2 regions of the Planomonospora sp. ID91781 genome follow, and region 2 is predicted to be linked to the other one. Evidence: riboswitches for the same ligand, from Rfam matches in the RefSeq annotation. Region 2 holds a riboswitch; the other holds the start of a gene.
What was found. A riboswitch is a leader RNA that binds a small molecule or an ion and turns the genes downstream of it on or off. The one in region 2 is predicted to bind cyclic di-AMP.

Region 1 (5,804 bases), on a different contig from region 2:
GCGATCGGGAGATCGCTTACACGACGGTCATGACGGTGATGGACAAACTGCACACCAAGGGCCTGCTGCGCCGTAAACAGGTCGGCCGGGCGTATGTCTACGAGACGGTGGCCAGCAAGGAGGCCTACACCGCCGAGCTGATGCGTGCCACGCTCACCTCCGGCGGCAACCAGGCGGCCACGCTGGTGCACTTCCTGGAGCGGCTGTCCCCGGAGGAGTCCGAAGCGCTCGAGGCCGCGCTCAAAGTGTATCCGACCAAGGGCCGCGCATGATCGCCGCCGTGATCCTGGCGTCGTACGCCGTCGTCGCCGCGGCCTGGCTGCCCCGGCTGCTCGACCGCGGCGCGTGGGCCGAGCGTGCTCCGCGACTGGCGATCTCCGTATGGCTGGCCGCGTGCGTCTCGGTGGTCGCCTCCGGTCTCTTCGCGGCGTTCGCCGCCGCGGTTCCGGCCTCCGTGGTCGGGCATGGGCTGGCCGCGTTCTTCGAGGCATGCGCGGAGCTGCTCACCGATGGAGAAGCCGCCATCTCCACGGGCGCCCGCGCCGCTTTGTTCGGTGCCGCTCTGGTCGCAGGCAGGGTGGTCTACTGCGGGGCGGCCGTGCTCGTCCGTGCACAGCGCGAACGCCGGCGGCACGCCGACATGTTGAACATCCTCGGCCGCCACGACGGTGATCTGGAAGCGGTGGTACTGGAGCACGACGAGGCCGCGGCCTACTGCCTGCCCGGACGGCAGGGCAGGACGGTCATCACGACCGCGGCTCTGCAGTCCCTGGCTCCCGAGCAGATCGCCGCCGTGCTCGCCCACGAGCGGGCCCATCTGCGGGGGCGTCACCATCTCGTGCTGGCCGCCGCTGAAGCCTTCTTCGTCGCCTTTCCCCGCCTGCCGCTGTTCGCCCAGGCCCGCACCGAGGTCACCCGGCTGGTCGAGTTGCTCGCCGACGATGTCGCTGCCCGCCAGCATCCGCGCATCCACATCGCCGCCGCCCTGGTACGGCTGGCCACCGGCAGGACTCCGGCGTTCATGCTGGGTGCCGGTGGCGAGACGGCGCTGACCCGGGTCAAGCGCATGCTCAATCCGGCCGCTCCCCTCGGCCGCAAGGAGCGCCTGGCCGGCTTGGCCGCTGTCGCTCTGCTGCTCGCCGGTCCTGCGGTCGTGGCCGCGATCCCGGGTGTGGCGTCGCTGCTGGCCCACCACTGCCATACGCTTTCGATCTTCTAGACACCGCACCTTCTACGATGATGGATAGTAGATGGCGGTAGCATCATGCCATGGCCTCGATCGACCGGCATCGTCGTGTGCGCGCAGGCGCCGTCCTGGCGCTCGCGCTGCTGTCCGGTACGGCATGCGCCGCACAGCCGTCCACGCAGACCGCCGATGCCGCCGATCCTGGGATCGGTCACGTTCACGGGCTGGGGGTCGACCCGGCCGACGGCACGATCTACATCGCCGGGCACTACGGCCTGTTCCAGGTCCGTTCCACCGACACTGCCCGGCGGGTCGCCGATCGCGTTCAGGATCACATGGGCTTCATCGTGATCGGGCCGAAGACCTTCCTGGCCAGCGGGCACCCCGCGGCGAACGACGTCCCATCCGGCGGCTCCCCGCACCTGGGCCTGATCCGCACCACGGACGCCGGCCTCACCTGGAGCACGGTCTCGCAGGCAGGCATCGCCGACTTCCACGCCATCGCACCGGCGGGGACGACCCTGTACGCCTACGACAGCCAGAGCGGGCAGGTGCGGCGCAGCGGCAATGAAGGCCAAGGCTGGGCGCCGGGAGCCGCGCTGCAAGTGATCGACTTGGCCGCTCACGAGGAGGAGCCGAACCGGGTCCACGCGACCACTTCCGAGGGAGTGCAGGTCAGCAAGGACGGCGGCCTGACCTTCGCCGGGCTCGCCGGCTCCCCTTTGTTGTCCCACCTTGACGCGCTCGGCAAAGACGACCTGGTGGGGGTCGGCGCCGATGGCCGTGTGCACGCCAGCGCCGACGGCGGCGCAACGTGGCAGGCCGCAGGCCGCCTGCCCGGCCAGGCCGCGGCTTTCACCGCCGTCGACCGGCAGCGTCTCCTTGCGGCGCTGCAGGACGGGACCGTCCTGGAATCAACGGACGGAGGACGCGGCTTCTCCGTCGTCTACCGGCCCGCCCTCAGCTGAGCCGCACGCCCGCACCTTCTCCGACCGCCCCCGTTCCGTCCGCGGGCGCCGCGTCGTCACTGATCGCAGCCGGAGGCCGGGGCCGGATCAGTGCGAGCTCGCCGCGCCGGCGAGGACCCGGCGGTAGGCGCAGACGCGGTCCTCGACACTGTCCAGGCAGCAGCTGGCGCACTTCTCTCCATGGACGGCGGTGTAGAACAGGCAGCACGTCCGGCGCAGGTAGAACAAGCCCTCCCTGCCGCCCTCGGAGAGCCGGACCATCTCCCCCAGCCCGCCCAGCCCCGGCGGGCAGGCGGCGAGGAAGGCATCATGGGAACGGTGCAGCAGGTCGACGTCGGCCCCGGGCGTCCTGCTCGCGGCGCCGAACGCCGCGGCGCACCCCTGGGCGATTCCGCCGTGCAGCTGGCGCTGGCCCGCGCGGCTGCGCACCCGCAGCGCATCGGCGAGCGGGAACAGGTGCTCATCGAGCACCTGGCCGACCAGCAGCTTCAGCCGTACGTCCGCGGTCATCTGTGAGGTCTCGGCCAGCCGGGGGCGGCGCAGCGCGACGGCGCCGAACCCGTGGTGGTCGTCGAGCCGGAGCGCCACGTTGTCCGGCCGCACATCCAGCACCTCACCGTACAGTGCCCAGGCCAGCAGGGCGGGAGCCGTGACCGTGCCCGCGTAGACGGCCATCACGGTCAGCGCCGTGGCGTGCGCCGACACCTGTCCGCTGGCGGTCCGCTCGGCTTCGAGCACCCGGGTCAGCTCCTCGGAGGCGGGGTCCAGCAGCCGGTCGGCGGCGACCCAGTCCTCGCCCGCGTCCAGGCCGTCCTGCAGCCGGTAGCGCTCGCCGTAGCCGGCCAGCGCGGTGAGCACGGCTGCAGGGCCGGGAGGTGGATGCGACACGTCGGGGGAGCTCCTTGCATGAGGGACGGCGTTGTCCGCGCACCATTGTGGGCCATCGACACAGCAGGCCGACGTAGCGGGGCGGCACGTCGGCGGCTCGGTCAGGTGATCGCCGTCCAGCGGCTGTTTACGGTCGGACGCCCGATGAGGCGCCCCATACGGCGCAGCCTGCGGTGAGGAACCGGCGTGCTTCACTCGCGTCTCTCCTTTTCGTGACCGCCTACCGGGCGAACTGACGGGTTCGGGCCAAGAGTCGCCCTACCGCCGACGGGACGGATTCACCCTGCGCGCTCGTGGAAAGGTCCGCGGGTTCGCGCGATGGGTCCCCGGTTCCCCCGGCGGAGGCGTCTGGGCCGGCGCGGGATCCGACGGCAGGCGGGCCGTCTTCCCGATGAAGGCAGATCATCAGACGTTACGATGCGATGTAGTAGATGCGTGTCGGCAAGATGAATAAAACGTCACATAACGTCCGAAAGCTCTACCTTGGCCAGGGCTGTCCGTAAGATCTTCCGGCCGCACGATCGCAAGGTCTTGCCCATCCGGATGCCCCAGTTCCCGGCCGCGCCCGCACTCACCTGGATGCGGTTTCACTTGCGCATGAGAGCCTCTCCGCCTGCTCATGACGGTTGCAGCAAGGGTGCGGGACGAACACCGGCTTCGATGATGCACGCCACTGTCTCTGCGGTGCCCTGCAGCGGATTCCGCCCCGCACCCCGGGGGACGGCAGCTCCACTCCCCGCCTCCTATCGGGGTCAGCGAATCGAATCCCTGACTTTCCTCAGGAACTATCTGCCGTAGTCGAATGTCCAGGCGACAACAGGATGACCCCGGGCTGTTCCTGCACGACCACGCCTTGACGCGTGGCCGGAGAGGGCGGCTGTGGCTTACGCCGTACCGGCAGGAGCTTCGTGTCCCGCGTCATGAGAGCCCTTTCCCCGCGCAGGTCAGTAAAGGAACGTACCGTTGCCCGTTCTGTCGCACGCCTTCGGCCGCCAGAGCCTGTCCATCAGCCTGATCGTCGCCGGCATGGCAAGCTTCACCGTCCTGTCCGCTGGGACGGCTCATGCAGCCGACATCCCGTCGATCACCGACAGCGACTCCGGCGCGGCTCCCTTCTCGCAGATGCAGACCCGGATCGCCGAGATCGAAGCCCAGATCGCGATGATCGAGCAGGGGACGATGCCGTCTCAGGCCCCGGCCCCCGAGACCTCAGCACCGGCCCAGCCGCGCAGTGAGGTCATCCAGTCGCCCGATCAGAACCTGACCACCGATGGCCGAAGCGACGCGCTTGCGGCGCCGGACCAGCTCCCAGAGCTGCAGATGCCGGACCGGTCCCAGGCAAAGGGTCTTTCCGGACCGGCCGCGCCGCTGACCGCAGGCACCAAGGTCCAGCAGCTCATCGCCACCGCCCTCAGCAAGGTCGGCGAGGGCGAGGCCGCGGACGGCACGTCCTTCTACGGCAAGTGGTACGACAAGTACACCAAGCAGAAGGGGTTCGCCGCCGCCCCCTGGTGCGACATGTTCCTGGCGTGGGTGGCCGTCGAGCACGGCGCGCAGGATGCGATGGGCATCTACGCCTACACCCCCTGGCACGCGCAGTGGTTCAAGAAGCAGGGCCGCTTCGACCGCGCCCCGCAGGTCGGCGACCTCGTCTTCTTCGACTGGGGCGGCTCCAAGAACATCTCGGCCATCGACCACGTCGGCCTGGTGACCGGCGTGAACCCCGACGGTTCGGTCTCCACGGTGGAGGGCAACATCAGCGACAAGGTGATCGCGCGCACGCGCACCATGGACACCATCGTCGGGTTCGGCCACCCGGCCTACTCAGGCTGAGACCCGAGAGCCCTGCCGGGTGCGGGCCTGACCAGAGGACGGACCGGTCGGTCCGGGGGAGCCCTTGGCCGTCAGGCGTGGGCGGGTTGCTCGTGCCGGGCGTGGGCCGGCGACTCCAGCTGCAGGGTGGCGTGGTGCAGGTCGAAACGGTCCTTGAGGCACTCCTGCAGGACGTCCAGCAGCCGCGGGGCGTGGCCGTCGGTGAAGCACTCGTCGTCGATGACGATGTGCGCGCTGAGCGCGGCCAGGCCCGAGGTGACGGTCCAGGCGTGCAGGTCGTGCACGGCCCGTACGTGCGGCACCGCCAGCAGCTGCGCGCGGACCTGGTCCAGGTCCAGGTGGGCGGGGGTGGCCTCCAGGAGCACGTTGACGGCCGCGTGCAGCAGCTTGAGCGCGCGCGGCACGATGAGCAGGCCGATCAGCACCGCGACGACGGCGTCGGCGCGGGTGAACCCGGTCAGGTGGGCCGCGATCGCGGCGGCGATGACGCCCACGGAGGTGAGCGCGTCGGTGGCCACCTCCAGGAAGGCGCCGCGCAGGTTGAGACTCTCGCCCTGCACGCCGATCAGCACCAGCATCGAGGCCAGGTTGCCGACCAGGCCGACGACGCCGAAGAGCAGCATGGAGCCGGTGGCGAGGTGCGGAGCCTCCGCCGAGACCAGGCGGGAGACCGCCTCGTACAGCACGTACGCCCCGAGGCCGAAGAGCACCGCGGCGTTGACGGCCGCGGCCAGGATCTCGGCCCGGGCCAGGCCGAAGGTGCGCCTCGAGGTGGCCGGGCGGGCGGCCAGGACGATGGCCGCCAGGGCCAGGGCGATGCCGGCGCTGTCGGTGAGCATGTGCCCGGCGTCGGCCAGCAGCGCGATGCTGCCCGAGGCCAGTGCCCCGGCCACCTGCACGAGCATGACGGTGCCGGTGATGGCCAGCAC
Region 2 (5,804 bases):
CCAGCTCCGCTCCGGTGCTCCGTACGGCCGCGGCCAGCTCGTCCGGGACGGGCAGCGCGGTGAAGACCGTCAGCCGGCCGGACCGGGCGGCGGCGCGGAGCCGGAGGGCTGCGGCCGTGCCCAGTGCCGCCCGGAGCGCGGAGCGCAGCGCCCCGCCGGCGGCGCGGGCCCGCAGCAGCGGCGTGCCCGGCCGCCGGGTGAGCAGTTCCAGGAGCCTGACGGTGGCCAGCCCGTCGTCGACGATCACGACCCGGCGCGGGAAGGCGGTGAGCCAGGCCAGCTGGACCCGGCCGGAGAAGGCGTCGCCCACCACCCAGGCGGCGCCGCGCTCCGGGCGCGGCATGTCCGGCTCCGGTCCGGCCAGCTCCAGCCCGTCCGGCAGGCCGAGCCGGTGCAGCTCCCGGCGGGTGACGGCGAGCGGGCGCAGCCCCGCCCGGGACACGACCCGGGTCCGGGTGCCCAGCAGTCCCGCGTGGTGGGCCTCCACCGCGCAGAGCATCTGCAGCGGGGACTCCACCCAGGCTACGGCCGAACACTGATCCCGCGCGTGGTCTCGACCGTCCTGCTCCACGCCGGGCGATGACCCGTTCACGACCGCCCCAACGTAACGCGGCGGTCTTACGGGACCGGGAACCCCGGGTGAACAGCCGACCACGCCCAGCGAGAGGTAAAGCACCGTTCCAACCGGTTCGTCCGGGTATGGATGGGAGATCATGAATGCATGGAATTCGTGACTCTCAACAACGGCGTCCGCATGCCCCGGCTCGGTTTCGGCGTCTGGCAGGTGCCCGACGACGAGGCGGCCACCGCCGTGGCCACCGCCCTCGAGGCCGGCTACCGGAGCATCGACACCGCCGCGCTGTACCGCAACGAGGAGGGCGTGGGCCGGGCCCTGCGCGCCTCCGGCGTGCCACGCGAGGAGGTGTTCGTCACGTCCAAGCTCTGGAACGACGCCCACGGCTACGACGCGGCGCTGCGCGCGTTCGACGCGAGCCTGGAACGGCTCGGCCTGGACTACCTCGACCTCTACCTGATCCACTGGCCGGTCCCGGCGCAGGACCTGTACCCGGAGGCCTGGCGGGCGCTGGAGAAGCTGTACGCCGACGGCCGGGTGCGGGCCGTGGGGGTCAGCAACTTCACGGTGGAGCACCTGGAGCGCGTGCTCCAGGAGGGGAGCGTCGTCCCGGCCGTCAACCAGATCGAGCTGCACCCGCAGCTCCCCCAGGCCGAGCTGCGCGGCCACCACGCCGGGCACGGCATCGTCACGGAGGCGTGGAGCCCGCTCGGCCAGGGCCGGGGGCTGCTGGAGGAGCCGGTGCTGGCCGAGGTCGCGGCCCGGCACGGGGTCACCCCGGCCCAGGCGGTGCTCCGCTGGCACCTGCGGCTGGGCAACGTGGTGATCCCCAAGTCGGTCACGCCCTCGCGGATCGCCGAGAACCTCGACGTGTTCGGGTTCGAGCTGGACGACGAGGACATGGCGGCGATCGCCTCGCTGGACGCGGGCCGGCGCCTCGGCCCGGACCCCGCGACGTTCAACCAGGTGAGCTGAGCACCGCTCGGCGACCGTTCGAGGGCCGCCGTTCCCGGGCAGGGCTCGCCGACGGGCGAGCCCTGCCCGGTTTTTCGCATTTATCAATATTTTCCCCGATCGATACCCTGCTCCGGCTTCCCGCCCGCACCCCCATCCCGCCTTGACCGGACTTTGCCGGGACGTGACTCAACCCGCCCGGCCTCCTCCCGATGAGGTCATGGACGCCGAATCCGCGACCCCGCGGAACCGGGGACCCACCTCCCCTGGGGTGAATCAGCGCCCGCGCGCTGTAGGGCACTTCCTGGCCCGAACCCGTCAGCTAACCCGGTAGGCGGCACGGAAGCCGAGCAAGGAGTCGAACCCCCGCATGGGCAAGCACCGCCGTACCTCCCCCGTGAAGCGCACTTCCCCGGTGAAGCACCGCCGCACCTCCCCCGCGAAGACCGGCGGCTCCTCCACCGCCTCCCCCGCCTCCACGAGGGGGCGCCGCCTGACCCACGCCCTGCTGGGCGCGTCGGTCACCCTCGCGGGCGGCGCCGTGGCGAGCCCTCCGGCCCACGCCGAGGCCCCCCTCCGGGCGTCGGCCGGCGCCCTCACCGCGGCCGCCGGGATCTCCGGGGGCCTGCCCGCCTCCGCCGCGTCCGCCAGGACCCCCCTGCAGCTCATCGCCGACGGGCTGCCCCGGGTCTCGGCCGAGGATGTGCTCTCCATCGCCGAGGGCCAGATCGGCGTCAAGGAGAACGACCGGGGCGGCGGCACCAGGTTCCACCGGTGGTACATGGACTCCTACCGCGCCGCGGAGACCGTCGAGCGCGACGGCGGCGCGATCCGCGGCTACGCCAACGCGCCCTGGTGCGCGATGTTCGTCTCCTGGGTCGGCGAGCAGGCGGGCATCCGGCCGGTCTTCGGCTGGGACGCCTACACCGTGACCTACGCCCAGTGGTTCCGGGCCAACGGCCACTGGGGCACCACCGCCAAGCCCGGCGCGGTCGTCTTCTTCGACTGGAAGCGGGGCGACAGCCTCTACGGCATCGACCACGTCGGCCTGGTCGAGGAGGACAACGGCGATGGGACCATCACCACGATCGAGGGCAACACCGGCAACGGCAAGGTCGAGCGGCGCGTCCGCCCCAAGGCCGAGGTCGTCGGCTACGGCTACCCGGTCTACCGGGGCTGATCCGCGCCGGACGGCGCTCCGGAGGGGTACGGCCCGGCGGGCCGTACCCCTTTTCCTGCCGCCGGGCACGGACCCCGCTCCGGCGGCCGGCTCCACCCTCCGGGACCGGGGTTCCGCCGTCCGCGAACGGAGGGTTCTCCCCTCCCTGCTCCGGAAGGGGCGGGACACATGTTCGCGTGATGGGAGCGCTCCCAACAGCCTATCTGAGGCTTATCTCCCGATAAACCGCTATATGTCCTAGGTTTAAGTCCGAGATGTAACGGTTGAGTTTCGGCATATTGACGTTCCGGTTGCCTATCGTCCACTCTTCGTGGGAGCGCTCCCAAAGCATGTTGCAGAGCAGCCAGCCTCGGTCCGGGTTTGTCGGGGACCGGCCGCGGCTGCACCTCCCACCGATTCGGGCGACCACCTGAGAGGGGTCCGGAATGTTGAACACCAAGCGGCAGGGCAAGCTCGCCGCAGTAGCGGTCATGGCGGCCACCGCCCTTGCGATCACGTCCTGCGGTTCGAGCGAGCCCACGCCCGCCGCCGGCGGCGACGGCGCGTCCTCGGCCGCGGCCGCGCCGGTCACCATCACCGTCCACACCTTCGGCGGCGGCGAGAACTTCGGTTACGACGAAGCCGTCAAGAAGTGGAACGCCGAGCACCCGAACATCCAGGTCAAGTACCAGAACCTGACCGACCGGTTCGAGGACGTCTTCCTCCCGCAGCTGCTGCAGAAGCTGCAGGCCGGCAGCGGCGCCGCCGACATCGTCGGCATCGACGAGGGCGCGATGGGCCTGATGAAGGCCCGCCCGCAGTTCTTCGCCGACCTCGGTCAGTTCGGCCTGGAGAACCGCAAGGCCGACTTCCCCGCGGCCAAGTGGGAGAACGGCGTCAACAAGGACGGCAAGCTCTTCGCGCTGGGCACCGACATCGGCGGCATGACCATGTGCTACCGCAAGGACCTGTTCGAGAAGGCGGGTCTGCCGACCGAGCGCGAGGAAGTCGGCAAGCTCTGGCCGGACTGGGCCGCCTTCATGGAGGCCGGCAAGAAGTTCCAGGCCGCCAACCCCGGCAAGGGCGACCCCAAGTTCCTCGACGGCCCGAACACCCTCTACAACGTGGTGCTCTCGCAGGAGGGGCCGAAGAACGGCAACATCGCCTACTTCGACACCAACAACCAGCTCGTCATCGACAAGAACCCGGCCGTCAAGACCGCGTTCGACACGGTGAAGTCCTTCAGCGAGGCCGGCCTGACCGCCAAGCTCGCCTCGTTCACCCCCGAGTGGAACGCCGCCATCAAGAAGGGCGGCTTCGCCACCATGGGCTGCCCGGCCTGGATGCTGGGCGTGGTCTCCGGCGCGGCCGGTGAGGAGAACAAGGGCAAGTGGGACGTGGCCTCGGTCCCCGGCGGCGCTGGCAACTGGGGTGGCTCCTACCTCGCGATCCCCGCGCAGAGCAAGCACCAGAAGGAGGCCGCTGAGGTCCTGAACTACCTCACCGGCAAGGAGGGCCACATCGCGGCCTTCAAGGAGGCCGCGGCCTTCCCGAGCTCCCTGCCCGCGCAGCAGGACCCGGCCGTCGCCGACCTGAAGAACGAGTTCTTCAACGACGCGCCGACCGGCCAGATCTTCGGCGCCTCGGTCAAGGACCTGCTCCCGCTCTTCCTGGGTGAGAAGCACGCCCAGGTGAAGACCGCGGCGGAGAAGGTCCTGGAGGGCATGGACAAGGGCTCGATCCCCTACGCCGAGGCCTGGACCAAGTTCGTCGAGGCCGGCACCAAGGCAGCGGGCTGATCCCCCTCCCGTTCGGCACGGGCCCGGCGGCGGCTACCCCCGCCGCCGGGCCCGTCGCCTGCCCTTGAGCTGAAAGGCTGACCGATGACCCTCAACGTCGACACCCCCGCTCCGGCGCGGCGGGAAGGCCCCCGCCGGTCTTCCGGGCCCCGGAACCCGGGACGCGGCGGCAGGGGACTCGCCCGGTTCGACCTCCGGGCGACCCCGTACTTCCTCGTCTCCCCCTACTTCCTGCTCTTCGCCGTCTTCGGCCTCTTCCCGCTCGGCTACACCGCCTGGGTGTCCCTGCACGACTGGGAGCTCGCCGGGGACAAGACCTTCACCGGACTCGACAACTACACCGAGCTGATCGCCGACGGAGCCTTCTGGAACGCGGTGCTCAACACGGTCGGGATCTTCGTCATCGCGACGATCCCGCAGCTGGTCCTGGCGCTGATGCTCGCCAACGCGCTCAACAAGCGCATCCGGGGCCGGCTCTTCTTCCGCCTCGGCATCCTGCTCCCCCTGGTGACCTCCGTCGTCGCGGTCGCCGTGGTCTTCACCCAACTCTACGGGCGCGACTACGGCATGATCAACTGGTTCCTCAGCCTGTTCGGCGTAGAGGCCATCGAATGGCAGAACCAGAGCTGGAGCGCGTGGATCGCGATCGCCACGATGATCGACTGGCGCTGGACCGGCTACAACGCGATCATCCTGCTGGCCGCCATGCAGACGATCCCCAAGGACCTCTACGAGGCCGCCTCCCTCGACGGGGCCTCGGCCCGGCGGCAGTTCTGGCAGATCACCGTGCCGATGCTGCGCCCGACGCTCATCTTCGTGGTGTTCGTCTCCACCATCGGCGGCCTGACCCTGTTCGCCGAACCGGTCATGTTCGAGGGCAACCCGACGATGGCCGGCGGCGCCACGGGCCAGTACCAGACGGTGGCCATGTTCATCGTCAAGGAGGCGTTCCGCGACTTCGACATGGGCTACGCCTCGGCGGCCGCCTGGCTGCTGTTCGCGCTGATCCTCATCGGCATCCTGATCAACTACTCCTTCACCCGCCGCATCGGGGGTAAAAAGTGACGGCGATCCAAACCCGGCGGCGCCCGTCGGGTCCCGCATCCTCGGCGAACCGCATCTGGGACGCGGGCCCGCTGACGAAGGTGACCCTCGCCTTCGCCCTCGTGCTGTCGGCCTTCCCGATCTACTACATGTTCATCATGGCCACGCGGACCAACGACGAGGCGCTCGACACCCCGCCGCCGCTGCTCCCCGGCGGTCACCTCGGCGAGAACGTCGGGCGGCTGCTGGCCACCGAGGACGCGTACTTCGCCAC

Region 1: another riboswitch for cyclic di-AMP. It lies ahead of HS048_RS21370 (IucA/IucC family C-terminal-domain containing protein); the one in region 2 lies ahead of HS048_RS16500 (CHAP domain-containing protein).

Annotation. Positions count from the first base shown of each region.
Region 1 is NZ_JABTEY010000002.1:462,917-468,720, forward strand. Features, by position in the region: gene HS048_RS21355 (BlaI/MecI/CopY family transcriptional regulator) at 1-272, shown strand, start outside; gene HS048_RS21360 (M56 family metallopeptidase) at 269-1,219, shown strand; gene HS048_RS21365 (F510_1955 family glycosylhydrolase) at 1,270-2,154, shown strand; gene HS048_RS21370 (IucA/IucC family C-terminal-domain containing protein) at 2,242-3,042, opposite strand; cyclic di-AMP (ydaO/yuaA leader) riboswitch at 3,245-3,399, opposite strand; gene HS048_RS21375 (CHAP domain-containing protein) at 4,006-4,875, shown strand; gene HS048_RS21380 (cation diffusion facilitator family transporter) at 4,947-5,804, opposite strand, start outside.
Region 2 is NZ_JABTEY010000001.1:3,637,463-3,643,266, reverse strand. Features, by position in the region: gene HS048_RS16510 (hypothetical protein) at 1-517, opposite strand, end outside; gene HS048_RS16505 (aldo/keto reductase) at 722-1,549, shown strand; cyclic di-AMP (ydaO/yuaA leader) riboswitch at 1,744-1,879, shown strand; gene HS048_RS16500 (CHAP domain-containing protein) at 1,899-2,708, shown strand; gene HS048_RS16495 (ABC transporter substrate-binding protein) at 3,134-4,486, shown strand; gene HS048_RS16490 (carbohydrate ABC transporter permease) at 4,571-5,551, shown strand; gene HS048_RS16485 (carbohydrate ABC transporter permease) at 5,548-5,804, shown strand, end outside.